2 regions of the Bacillus sp. FSL K6-3431 genome follow, and region 2 is predicted to be linked to the other one. Evidence: a T-box and tRNA genes for the amino acid it is inferred to sense, from the RefSeq annotation. Region 2 holds a T-box; the other holds one or more tRNA genes.

Region 1 (6,878 bases), 1.6 Mb from region 2:
TGGGCATTCGGTGGAAGGGATTCTCACCCTTCTTTCGCTACTCATACCGGCATTCTCACTTCTAAGCGCTCCACTAGTCCTTCCGGTCTAGCTTCACAGCCCTTAGAACGCTCTCCTACCATTGACACCAGAGGTGTCAATCCGCAGCTTCGGTGATACGTTTAGCCCCGGTACATTTTCGGCGCAGAGTCACTCGACCAGTGAGCTATTACGCACTCTTTAAATGATGGCTGCTTCTGAGCCAACATCCTGGTTGTCTAAGCAACTCCACATCCTTTTCCACTTAACGTATACTTTGGGACCTTAGCTGGCGGTCTGGGTTGTTTCCCTCTCGACTACGGATCTTATCACTCGCAGTCTGACTCCCATGGATAAGTCTTTGGCATTCGGAGTTTGTCTGAATTCGGTAACCCGTTGAGGGCCCCTAGTCCAAACAGTGCTCTACCTCCAAGACTCTAACCATGAGGCTAGCCCTAAAGCTATTTCGGAGAGAACCAGCTATCTCCAGGTTCGATTGGAATTTCACCGCTACCCACACCTCATCCCCGCACTTTTCAACGTACGTGGGTTCGGGCCTCCAGTAAGTGTTACCTTACCTTCACCCTGGACATGGGTAGATCACCTGGTTTCGGGTCTACGACCTCATACTTATTCGCCCTATTCAGACTCGCTTTCGCTGCGGCTCCGTCTCTTCAACTTAACCTTGCATGAAATCGTAACTCGCCGGTTCATTCTACAAAAGGCACGCCATCACGCATTAACGCGCTCTGACTACTTGTAGGCACATGGTTTCAGGATCTATTTCACTCCCCTTCCGGGGTGCTTTTCACCTTTCCCTCACGGTACTGGTTCACTATCGGTCACTAGGGAGTATTTAGCCTTGGGAGATGGTCCTCCCAGATTCCGACGGGATTTCTCGTGTCCCGCCGTACTCAGGATCCACTCTGGAGGGAACGAAGTTTCGATTACAGGGCTGTTACCTTCTCTGGCGGGCCTTTCCAGGCCTCTTCGTCTACCCCGTTCCTTTGTAACTCCGTATAGAGTGTCCTACAACCCCAAGAGGCAAGCCTCTTGGTTTGGGCTTTTCCCGTTTCGCTCGCCGCTACTCAGGGAATCGATGTTTCTTTCTCTTCCTCCGGGTACTTAGATGTTTCAGTTCCCCGGGTCTGCCTTCTATTTCCTATGTATTCAGAAATAGATACTACTCCATTACGAGCAGTGGGTTTCCCCATTCGGAAATCTTCGGATATAACGCTTGCTTACAGCTCCCCGAAGCATATCGGTGTTAGTCCCGTCCTTCATCGGCTCCTAGTGCCAAGGCATCCACCATGCGCCCTTTCTAACTTAATCATTTGGTCCATGATAAGCGATGCATTGCTGCGTCAGCTTCTCATTGCCTGATCATAAAAAAAGGTCATACATACTTACGGATAAATCCATAAGGTGATGTTTCTCGGTTTATTGCTTCTCATTTTATCTGGTTTTCAAAGAACGAAAGTATTTGGTGGAGCCTAGCGGGATCGAACCGCTGACCTCCTGCGTGCAAGGCAGGCGCTCTCCCAGCTGAGCTAAGGCCCCATTAAATTAGAAATATCCCCATTTCAAATAAACAAATGTGGGATGGTGGGCCTGAGTGGACTCGAACCACCGACCTCACGCTTATCAGGCGTGTGCTCTAACCAGCTGAGCTACAGGCCCACATTGTGTGAATGGTAAGAGAGTTCGACCTCTCAAAACTGAACGAAACAAAAACGTCTGTTTATGTTGGCACCGCGGCCAACAGTTTCCTTAGAAAGGAGGTGATCCAGCCGCACCTTCCGATACGGCTACCTTGTTACGACTTCACCCCAATCATCTGTCCCACCTTCGGCGGCTGGCTCCCGTAAGGGTTACCCCACCGACTTCGGGTGTTACAAACTCTCGTGGTGTGACGGGCGGTGTGTACAAGGCCCGGGAACGTATTCACCGTGGCATGCTGATCCACGATTACTAGCGATTCCGGCTTCATGCAGGCGAGTTGCAGCCTGCAATCCGAACTGAGAATGGTTTTATGGGATTAGCTAAACCTCGCGGTCTTGCAACCCTTTGTACCATCCATTGTAGCACGTGTGTAGCCCAGGTCATAAGGGGCATGATGATTTGACGTCATCCCCACCTTCCTCCGGTTTGTCACCGGCAGTCACCTTAGAGTGCCCAACTGAATGCTGGCAACTAAGATTAAGGGTTGCGCTCGTTGCGGGACTTAACCCAACATCTCACGACACGAGCTGACGACAACCATGCACCACCTGTCACTCTGTCCCCCGAAGGGGAAATCCCTATCTCTAGGGTGGTCAGAGGATGTCAAGACCTGGTAAGGTTCTTCGCGTTGCTTCGAATTAAACCACATGCTCCACCGCTTGTGCGGGCCCCCGTCAATTCCTTTGAGTTTCAGCCTTGCGGCCGTACTCCCCAGGCGGAGTGCTTAATGCGTTAACTGCAGCACTAAAGGGCGGAAACCCTCTAACACTTAGCACTCATCGTTTACGGCGTGGACTACCAGGGTATCTAATCCTGTTTGCTCCCCACGCTTTCGCGCCTCAGCGTCAGTTACAGACCAAAGAGCCGCCTTCGCCACTGGTGTTCCTCCACATCTCTACGCATTTCACCGCTACACGTGGAATTCCGCTCTTCTCTTCTGCACTCAAGTCCCCCAGTTTCCAATGACCTTCCACGGTTGAGCCGTGGGCTTTCACATCAGACTTAAAGGACCGCCTGCGCGCGCTTTACGCCCAATAATTCCGGACAACGCTTGCCACCTACGTATTACCGCGGCTGCTGGCACGTAGTTAGCCGTGGCTTTCTGGTCAGGTACCGTCAAGGTACCGGCAGTTACTCCGATACTTGTTCTTCCCTGACAACAGAGTTTTACGATCCGAAAACCTTCATCACTCACGCGGCGTTGCTCCGTCAGACTTTCGTCCATTGCGGAAGATTCCCTACTGCTGCCTCCCGTAGGAGTCTGGGCCGTGTCTCAGTCCCAGTGTGGCCGATCACCCTCTCAGGTCGGCTACGCATCGTTGCCTTGGTGAGCCGTTATCTCACCAACTAGCTAATGCGCCGCGGGCCCATCTGTAAGTGATAGCCGAAGCCATCTTTCAACCTTCCTCCATGAGAAGAAAGAAATTATCCGGTATTAGCTCCGGTTTCCCGAAGTTATCCCAGTCTTACAGGCAGGTTGCCCACGTGTTACTCACCCGTCCGCCGCTAACTTCCGGGAGCAAGCTCCCTTCCATTCGCTCGACTTGCATGTATTAGGCACGCCGCCAGCGTTCGTCCTGAGCCAGGATCAAACTCTCGTTAAAGTGTTTGTAGCTCATTTGCTGGTCTTACATGTATTACTTTTTGACGTTTTGTTTCGTTCAGTTTTCAAAGATCAAACTTATTTTCTGCCTTCTGATTGCGACTTATCTATAATATCACTATTAAAAGCATTTGTCAACACATTCTTTTGGTGGAGCCTAACGGGATCGAACCGTTGACCTCCTGCGTGCAAGGCAGGCGCTCTCCCAGCTGAGCTAAGGCCCCATTAAAATCTATTGAAAGTGGTCGGGAAGACAGGATTCGAACCTGCGACCCCTTGGTCCCAAACCAAGTGCTCTACCAAGCTGAGCTACTTCCCGTTTTAAATGGCGCGCCCGGCAGAAGTCGAATCCACAACCTTCTGATCCGTAGTCAGACGCTCTATCCAATTGAGCTACGGGCGCATATAAATGGTGCCGAGAACCGGAATCGAACCGGTACGGTAGTCACCTACCGCAGGATTTTAAGTCCTGTGCGTCTGCCAGTTCCGCCACCCCGGCACTACTTTGGAGCGGAAGACGGGATTCGAACCCGCGACCCCCACCTTGGCAAGGTGATGTTCTACCACTGAACTACTTCCGCGTTTGAAATTGGCATTTTAGAACCTGCATAGTTTATAGGACATAATTGCCCTTAGCAGATATTAATTAAGTGCGGGTGAAGGGAGTCGAACCCCCACGCCTTGCGGCACTAGATCCTAAGTCTAGCGTGTCTGCCAGTTCCACCACACCCGCATAAAATGGTGAGCCATGCAGGATTCGAACCTGCGACCCTCTGATTAAAAGTCAGATGCTCTACCAACTGAGCTAATGGCTCGTACATAACATATATCCTTTTATAATTTAACATTAAAAAACTGGTGCCGGCCAGAGGACTTGAACCCCCAACCTACTGATTACAAGTCAGTTGCTCTACCAATTGAGCTAGGCCGGCAATGAAAATGGTGGAGGATGACGGGTTCGAACCGCCGACCCTCTGCTTGTAAGGCAGATGCTCTCCCAGCTGAGCTAATCCTCCATTTTAAAAATAATCATAAGGTACATAAACTTCATTTTTTTCAATTACACACTTGTTGACTCCCTTAATTTCTCGGTCGTTTCCTTATAAGTGTTTATTTCTTCTAAAACAACATTTCAAAAAATATCATTTCGCCTGGCAACGTCCTGCTCTTGCAGGGGGAAACCCCCAACTACCATCGGCGCTGAAGAGCTTAACTACCGTGTTCGAGATGGGAACGGGTGTGACCTCTTCGCTATCGCCACCAGACTTGCACACGGATGTGCTGACTTCTGTGTTGCCACATGACGTGACGATCTTAACAGAAGATCATTGAAAAGAACTTTTCATTCTTTCAAAACCAGATAAATGAGAAGGTAAACGTGTGAAACATCGATTTGATTCATATTAGATTAAGTCCTCGATCGATTAGTATCCGTCAGCTCCATGTGTCGCCACACTTCCACGCCGGACCTATCAACCTGATCATCTTTCAGGGATCTTACTAGCTTGCGCTATGGGAAATCTCATCTTGAGGGGGGCTTCATGCTTAGATGCTTTCAGCACTTATCCCTGCCGCACATAGCTACCCAGCGATGCTCCTGGCGGAACAACTGGTACACCAGCGGTGCGTCCATCCCGGTCCTCTCGTACTAAGGACAGCTCCTCTCAAATTTCCTGCGCCCACGACGGATAGGGACCGAACTGTCTCACGACGTTCTGAACCCAGCTCGCGTACCGCTTTAATGGGCGAACAGCCCAACCCTTGGGACCGACTACAGCCCCAGGATGCGATGAGCCGACATCGAGGTGCCAAACCTCCCCGTCGATGTGAACTCTTGGGGGAGATAAGCCTGTTATCCCCGGGGTAGCTTTTATCCGTTGAGCGATGGCCCTTCCATGCGGAACCACCGGATCACTAAGCCCGACTTTCGTCCCTGCTCGACTTGTAGGTCTCGCAGTCAAGCTCCCTTGTGCCTTTACACTCTGCGAATGATTTCCAACCATTCTGAGGGAACCTTTGGGCGCCTCCGTTACTCTTTAGGAGGCGACCGCCCCAGTCAAACTGCCTGCCAGACACTGTCTCCCAGCCGGATCACGGCTGCGGGTTAGAATGTCAGTACAGCAAGGGTAGTATCCCACCAGTGCCTCCACCGAAGCTAGCGCTCCGGTTTCTACGGCTCCTACCTATCCTGTACAAGCTGCACCAACATTCAATATCAGGCTGCAGTAAAGCTCCACGGGGTCTTTCCGTCCTGTCGCGGGTAACCTGCATCTTCACAGGTACTATAATTTCACCGAGTCTCTCGTTGAGACAGTGCCCAGATCGTTGCGCCTTTCGTGCGGGTCGGAACTTACCCGACAAGGAATTTCGCTACCTTAGGACCGTTATAGTTACGGCCGCCGTTTACTGGGGCTTCAATTCGCACCTTCGACCGAAGTCTAAGCGCTCCTCTTAACCTTCCAGCACCGGGCAGGCGTCAGCCCCTATACTTCGCCTTGCGGCTTCGCAGAGACCTGTGTTTTTGCTAAACAGTCGCCTGGGCCTATTCACTGCGGCTCATCTGGGCTATTCACCCAAATGAGCACCCCTTCTCCCGAAGTTACGGGGTGATTTTGCCGAGTTCCTTAACGAGAGTTCTCTCGATCACCTTAGGATTCTCTCCTCGCCTACCTGTGTCGGTTTGCGGTACGGGCACCTATTTCCTCGCTAGAGGCTTTTCTTGGCAGTGTGGAATCAGGAACTTCGGTACTAAATTTCCCTCGCCATCACAGCTCAGCCTTAGAGTGAAGGATTTACCTCCACTCCAGCCTACCTGCTTGGACGCGCATATCCAGCAGCGCGCTTACCTTATCCTCCTGCGTCCCCCCATTACTCAAACGGAAATAAGGTGGTACAGGAATATCAACCTGTTATCCATCGCCTACGCCTTTCGGCCTCGGCTTAGGCCCCGACTAACCCTGAGCGGACGAGCCTTCCTCAGGAAACCTTGGGCATTCGGTGGAAGGGATTCTCACCCTTCTTTCGCTACTCATACCGGCATTCTCACTTCTAAGCGCTCCACTAGTCCTTCCGGTCTAGCTTCACAGCCCTTAGAACGCTCTCCTACCATTGACACCAGAGGTGTCAATCCGCAGCTTCGGTGATACGTTTAGCCCCGGTACATTTTCGGCGCAGAGTCACTCGACCAGTGAGCTATTACGCACTCTTTAAATGATGGCTGCTTCTGAGCCAACATCCTGGTTGTCTAAGCAACTCCACATCCTTTTCCACTTAACGTATACTTTGGGACCTTAGCTGGCGGTCTGGGTTGTTTCCCTCTCGACTACGGATCTTATCACTCGCAGTCTGACTCCCATGGATAAGTCTTTGGCATTCGGAGTTTGTCTGAATTCGGTAACCCGTTGAGGGCCCCTAGTCCAAACAGTGCTCTACCTCCAAGACTCTAACCATGAGGCTAGCCCTAAAGCTATTTCGGAGAGAACCAGCTATCTCCAGGTTCGATTGGAATTTCACCGCTACCCACACCTCATCCCCG
Region 2 (6,878 bases):
CGGTAATCTTTCTTTGATCATGTTCTGGAATCATAGCAAGTAATTGTTCATGTCCGCGTTGGAAAAGGGTGGTGCGTTCACTTAAATTATCTCTATTAAGTCGAAGGTTTGTTTGAATAATTGCTGCTTCTTGAATGTCAAAACCATATACATGCCCTGTTTGACCAATGAGCTTTGCCAAAAACAAAGTATCATGGCCATTTCCAATTGTGGCATCGACGACAATATCTCCAATATTTACGCTCGTTTGTAAAATCATTCGTGCAAATTCCAGTACACGAGGTAAGTTCATAATAATATCTCCTCTTTGTTATCGTAAAATTTCATTTACTAGCCATTCAATTCCACATCAAATGAATTCATCGCTTACTATTCGAAGTCAACCCAAATATATTTTTTAAACTGCTAAATATTCGACTACATTAATGGGAAGACAGTTTTCTTCTCATATCAAAAAAATTGTAACATAGCTTTACACTTTTGAGAACAAACTACAAAGGAATGTGTTATGTAAAAAGCATATTCAAAAAGCGGATGAGAGGTGGATATCCATGGCAACTCGTCAATCGATTGAAGACTGTTTGAATCGGTGTGAATCAGCCATTCTTGTCGCACAGGAGCAACAAGATCTAGCGAATAGACAAGAACATTATTATGATGTGGAATTCGGCGAAGCACAGGAGCAACTTGAAGTAGCCGTTAAAGATCTTGAAAAACTCTCGGACAGTTCTAACGCACAACAAAGAGAACAGCTTTATCGTGCCCGACTAAAGGTGCAGCAGTTGCAGAATAATATGATCCTCAGATCGTAATCATCCGCTTTAGGTTATAGAGGTAACATGGAGAATGGCACTAGGGGGTAACCCGATGTGCCATTCTTTATATGTCATATCAGCGCTTTAAAGAAGGAGCTATAATCGCGGAAAGCGAGTATCTAGAACGGAAATCAACACTCAAGAATCCCGTGTAGCGCAATTTATTTTACATATAAGTTAACTGAATTTACTTTTATTATATTTCGCGAATAATTCACTTGCGCCACTTCATGGAAAGGTCTAAAATTGCTTAGGTTATCGAAATATCTGTTTGGAAAGGTTGATGAATTACATGCCGAAAGCCTTATGGCTGTTAGTAATCGGGATGCTTGTAAATGTAACAGGTGCATCGTTTTTGTGGCCATTAAATGCTATTTATATACATGATCATTTAGGGAAATCTTTGTCTATTGCCGGTTTCGTGTTAATGCTAAATTCAGGAGGCAGCGTTATTGGAAATTTATTGGGAGGATTTTTATATGATAAATTAGGTGGATATCGATCAATCATGCTCGGCATTATCATTTCGGTCGTAGCGCTTACCGGGTTAACTTTTTGGCATGGATGGCCACATTATGTGATTTTTTTGATTATAATCGGTTTTGGGAGCGGAATTATTTTTCCATCAATGTTTGCTATGGCAGGCTTTGTATGGAAGGAAGGTGGTAGAAAAGCATTTAATGCTGTTTATGTAGCGCAAAATGCTGGGGTGGCAATTGGATCAGCGCTTGGTGGTTTTGTTGCATCTTACTCCTTCGACTATATTTTCTTAGCAAATTTATTGATGTATATTGTCTTTTTATTCATTGCCTTATTTGGCTATAAAAATATCGCAGGTCAACAGCTGCCGCAAACAAACGTAATACAACAAAGAAAACCAATTAAAAACAAACATAAACTATATGCGCTCATGATTCTATGTGCTGTTTATTTTCTTGGTTGGGTAGCTTATGTCCAATGGCAATCAACGATTGCTGCTTACACACAGGCCGTAAATATTTCATTGAAACAATACAGTGTTCTTTGGACGATAAATGGTGCATTGATTGTACTTGCACAGCCGGTATTACAATGGGCTCTTCGAAATTACAGTAATCGTTTAAAAGGGCAAATTTTAGTTGGGATTGGCATTTTTATTATTTCTTTTGGAGTGGCTGGAATCGCTAGTGATTTTAAAGGTTTTCTAGCTGCAATGCTTATTTTAACAATGGGTGAAATGCTTGTTTGGCCAGTTGTACCAACAGTAGCTAATCAGCTAGCGCCAAAAGGTAGAGAAGGATTTTACCAAGGAATTGTCAATAGTACGGCCACAGGTGGCAGGATGATAGGCCCAGTGCTTGGCGGTGTTCTTGTTGATATGTATGGAATGCCTGTTTTGTTTGGATTTTTAATTGGGTTACTCTTGGTTGCGCTAATTTTGGCTTGTTTTTACGATCGACCGCTTAAAGCTAATGAGTTACAATCAAACAAGCAATAGCTCGACTATTGCTTGTCTGGAAATTAAAGTTATATTATTCGCTTATGACTTTTCCCTTTTCGCCCGGTTTTTCAAGCCTCGTTGCACCACCATAATGTAAGGCTTGATCACGATCTGATTCAACTTTTTTCATTTCTTTTAGCTTTTTTTCCTGTCTATCTCTTCCCATTCTCATCACCTCTATATATAAGGTTTCCGAGCAGGACATATTTATACTTACTGATTATAAACACAGCTAATTCTTCTATCTTTATAATCTATATATAAAGATCCCCAACTCAAAGCGAAGCGTAGGTGGGGAATTCCCATGTGATTCGGCTTGCTTAAATGAGTTCACATGCACCATTAACAGTCGAGAGGTTTCACTTCGTGGAGATGAAAGTTGTGAAATACAATCTAATTGGACTTGAATTTATGTCTAAAATTATCTACAATAGGGAATACATAGTAGATATAGACGAAACAGTAACAAAGGATCAGTAGTGATTTTTTCCTGTAAGAAGAGAATTGGCGGAAGGTGCGAGCCAATCGGGATGATCATGAACTCGCCTTTATAGTTGTGCATGTGAAAGGATATCGAATAAAAATCCTAGTAATATGTACCGTATTCCGCGTTAAGGATGATAAAGCGAGTGTAAATTACACTAATATGGGTGGTACCGCGGGAGAATTCAAACCTTTCGTCCCAAGAAGTTTCTTTGGGATGAGGGGTTTTTCTGTTTTTATTTTTAGATTTAAGCGCATTACACAATTATTTAATATCACTTAGGAGGCACTAACATGGGTTTTAGCCATCATAAAATTGAACAGAAATGGCAGCAGTATTGGGAAGAAAACAAAACATATAAAACGGATGCTAATGGCGAGGGAGAGAAATTTTATGCACTGGATATGTTCCCGTATCCATCTGGATCTGGATTACACGTCGGTCATCCAGAAGGTTATACAGCGACAGATATTCTTTCACGTTTGAAACGGATGCAAGGTTACAATGTACTACACCCGATGGGATGGGACGCGTTTGGTCTACCGGCTGAGCAATATGCGCTAGATACAGGGAATGATCCGGCTGAATTTACGCAACACAATATTGAAACATTCAAAAGACAAATTAAATCACTAGGTTTTTCTTATGATTGGGACCGCGAAATTAATACAACTGATCCTGGCTATTATAAATGGACGCAGTGGATTTTTCTGAAATTGTTTGAAAAAGGGCTTGCATATGTAGATGAAGTGCCTGTGAATTGGTGCCCAGCACTTGGAACAGTGCTTGCTAATGAAGAAGTCATTGATGGGAAAAGTGAACGAGGTGGGCACCCGGTTGAACGACGCCCGATGAGACAATGGATCTTAAGGATTACAAAATATGCTGATCGTTTACTTGAAGACTTGGAAGAACTTGACTGGCCTGAGAGTATCAAAGATATGCAACGGAATTGGATTGGTCGTTCAGAAGGGGCAGAAGTGACGTTCGGAATCGATGGTTTTGCCGAAACATTTTCTGTATTTACAACACGTCCAGATACGCTATTCGGCGCAACATATGCAGTATTAGCACCGGAGCATCCATTTGTTAATAAAATTACTAGTTTTGAGCAGAAAAAGGCTGTCGAGGCTTATATTGAAGAAGTAAAATCAAAAAGTGATTTAATGAGAACAGATCTTGCTAAAGAAAAAACGGGTGTATTTACGGGTGCTTATGCGGTGAATCCTGTGAATGGCGAAAAAATGCCAATTTGGATTGCCGACTATGTACTTATGTCGTATGGAACTGGTGCGATCATGGCTGTTCCAGCGCATGATGAACGTGACTACGAATTTGCTAAGGAATTTGGCTTAGAAATTAAAGAAGTCGTTGCTGGTGGAGATATAGAAGAATCAGTTTATACAGGTGATGGTGCGCATGTTAATTCAGACTTCCTTGATGGCATGAATAAAGCCGAAGCAATTAAAGTGATGATTGACTGGCTTGAGAAGAAAAATGTTGGAACGAAGAAAATAACATACCGCCTTCGCGATTGGTTATTTAGCCGTCAACGCTATTGGGGTGAACCGATACCGATCATTCATTGGGAGGATGGAACGATGACTGGTGTGCCAGATGAACAACTTCCAGTCATTTTACCGGTGACAAATGAAATCAAGCCATCAGGTACAGGTGAATCACCACTTGCAAATATTTCTGACTGGCTTAATGTTGAAGATCCAGTGACAGGCAAGAAAGGCCGCCGCGAAACAAATACAATGCCACAATGGGCGGGAAGCTGTTGGTATTATCTTCGTTATATCGATCCAGATAATGATAAAGCATTGGCAGACGAAGAATTATTAAAAAAATGGCTTCCAGTTGATATTTATATTGGCGGTGCGGAGCATGCAGTCCTTCACTTATTATATGCAAGATTCTGGCATAAATTTTTATATGATATTGGTATTGTTCCAACAAAAGAGCCATTCCAAAAGCTTTTTAACCAAGGTATGATTCTTGGAGAAAATAATGAAAAAATGAGTAAGTCAAAAGGTAATGTGGTCAATCCTGATCATATTGTAGAAAGTCATGGTGCAGACACGCTTCGCTTGTATGAAATGTTTATGGGACCACTTGATTCATCGATCGCCTGGTCAGCAACAGGACTTGATGGAGCACGCCGTTTCCTTGACAGAGTATGGCGCTTACTTGTAAATGAAGATGGTAGCATATCTGAAAAGGTACGCTCAGGATCTGGTACTGAACTGGAAAAAGTATATCATCAAACTGTGAAAAAAGTGACGGAAGATTACGAGACACTAGGCTTTAATACAGCTATTTCTCAACTGATGGTATTTATTAATGAAGGATATAAATCGGACATTTTGCCAAAAGATTACATCGAAGGTTTTGTTAAAATGTTGGCGCCAATTTGTCCGCATATTAGTGAAGAATTATGGCAAAAGCTTGGCCATGAAGAAACATTAACTTATGAAGCTTGGCCCGTGTATGATGAAAATAAACTTATCGACGATGAAGTAGAAGTCGTTGTACAAATTAACGGCAAGGTTAGAGCAAAAATGATGATTTCACGTGAATTAACTCGTGAACAGCTAGAGAAGATTGCTGTGAACGACGAAAAAGTGAAGATCATGATAGAAGGAAAAACAATCCGGAAAGTAATTGCAGTGCCTGGGAAGTTAGTAAATATTGTAGCGAATTAATGAATGGCGACCCTCAGAGCATTGAGGGTCGTTTTCACGTGAAAATATAAACCCACCAAAATGGAAACGTAGTTGTAATTAAAAGCTTGTAGCGTGTTGTTTTGGTATAATGGAATTTATTCTATATCAATAGAAAGGGTGAAGATGAATGGCTGAAATCAAAACGATTACTCCAGAAGAGGTAAAGAATCAACTCCAAAGTGGAGGAACATTGAATTTAATAGATGTTCGAGAAGATGATGAAGTTGCGGAAGGGATGATACCCGAGGCTTTACATATTAAAATGGGTGATATTCCAGAGCGTTTAGATCAATTAGATAAAGAAAAAGAATATATCCTTGTTTGCAGATCAGGTGGACGTAGCGGAAGAGTTTGTGATTATTTGCGGGAACAAGGATACGATGTAACAAATATGGTTGGTGGAATGCTCGAGTGGACAGGAACTGAGAAACCGAAACTATAATAGGAAAAAGCGATTTTTGGATCATTCGAAAATCGTTTTTTTATTTTTGTATTGAATATTTAGACTTTTGGATATACTTCTCATAAAGAGGTGATTCTGATGATGCAAGTAAAGCTATTTGATTGTGAACACGAGCAGGATCTTGAAGAGGAAATGAATAAGTTTCTTGGCGAGTTGGGAACAAGAGATATTATTGATATCAAATACCATGTAGCAGCGATTGGTGAGGCTAGTGCGGAGCAAATATACTGCTTCAGCGCGATGGTATTGTATGTGAAATGAAAAATACATTTAAATTGGCCGTTGATAAATATGCTAGAATCCATAAATGATACCTTTTCTACATGATTAATAAGTGGTATGATACATGCCAAGGAGAAAGTGGAAAAGGTATTAGACCAGATTCTGAACAATTGGGCGAAGGACAAAACGGAATCCGTTCAGAACTACAAGAAGTGAAAACAGACCAGAAAGCGATGAATTTGGAACTACAAGAAGTGAAAACGGATCAGAAAGCGATGCGTTTAGAACTACAAGAAGTGAAAGTTGAAGTTCAATCGAATGGCGAAAAAATCCATCAACTTACGACAGAGATGAGGAGCCATTTTAAACAAATAGAAAAAAGACTAGATCAGCATCAAGAAGTTTTTCGATTCGTCTCAAATGAAACGAAGAGTGCCAAGATCGATATTGACTTCTTAAACGGAAAAATCGCAATACACGAGATGGATATTAACAATATAAAAAAACAGCTTCCGTCTTAACTACGATTCTACTACAGACATTAGCCTCATTATCTATCCATAATAATTACTTGGAATGATCCTAATTAAAAAGAACTTGCACCTGTCATGGACTGTACAAGTTCCCTCTTCAACTTTTTTCGCCGCTAACAGCCGCAGCGTTTGCTCCTGCTAATCTTCCTGTC

Evidence for each region. The T-box of region 2 lies ahead of leuS (leucine--tRNA ligase). A T-box ahead of a tRNA ligase gene usually reads a tRNA of that ligase, here a tRNA-Leu.
Region 1: it encodes a tRNA-Leu, which carries the amino acid that the T-box ahead of leuS (leucine--tRNA ligase) is inferred to sense. The anticodon was not compared.

The regions. Positions count from the first base shown of each region.
Region 1 is NZ_JBBOCT010000001.1:3,390,087-3,396,964, reverse strand. Features, by position in the region: rRNA gene MHB53_RS16450 (23S ribosomal RNA) at 1-1,350, opposite strand, end outside; tRNA gene MHB53_RS16445 (tRNA-Ala) at 1,503-1,578, opposite strand; tRNA gene MHB53_RS16440 (tRNA-Ile) at 1,622-1,698, opposite strand; rRNA gene MHB53_RS16435 (16S ribosomal RNA) at 1,793-3,344, opposite strand; tRNA gene MHB53_RS16430 (tRNA-Ala) at 3,492-3,567, opposite strand; tRNA gene MHB53_RS16425 (tRNA-Pro) at 3,586-3,662, opposite strand; tRNA gene MHB53_RS16420 (tRNA-Arg) at 3,670-3,746, opposite strand; tRNA gene MHB53_RS16415 (tRNA-Leu) at 3,754-3,842, opposite strand; tRNA gene MHB53_RS16410 (tRNA-Gly) at 3,850-3,924, opposite strand; tRNA gene MHB53_RS16405 (tRNA-Leu) at 3,995-4,076, opposite strand; tRNA gene MHB53_RS16400 (tRNA-Lys) at 4,083-4,158, opposite strand; tRNA gene MHB53_RS16395 (tRNA-Thr) at 4,200-4,275, opposite strand; tRNA gene MHB53_RS16390 (tRNA-Val) at 4,284-4,359, opposite strand; rRNA gene rrf (5S ribosomal RNA) at 4,493-4,608, opposite strand; rRNA gene MHB53_RS16380 (23S ribosomal RNA) at 4,748-6,878, opposite strand, start outside.
Region 2 is NZ_JBBOCT010000001.1:1,834,939-1,841,816, reverse strand. Features, by position in the region: gene MHB53_RS09420 (class I SAM-dependent methyltransferase) at 1-292, opposite strand, end outside; gene MHB53_RS09415 (YtzC family protein) at 552-812, shown strand; gene MHB53_RS09410 (MDR family MFS transporter) at 1,108-2,292, shown strand; gene MHB53_RS09405 (YpzI family protein) at 2,327-2,461, opposite strand; T-box leader at 2,749-2,983, shown strand; gene leuS (leucine--tRNA ligase) at 3,073-5,487, shown strand; gene MHB53_RS09395 (rhodanese-like domain-containing protein) at 5,636-5,950, shown strand; gene MHB53_RS09390 (sporulation protein Cse60) at 6,050-6,232, shown strand; gene MHB53_RS09385 (hypothetical protein) at 6,295-6,714, shown strand; gene MHB53_RS09380 (BaiN/RdsA family NAD(P)/FAD-dependent oxidoreductase) at 6,824-6,878, opposite strand, start outside.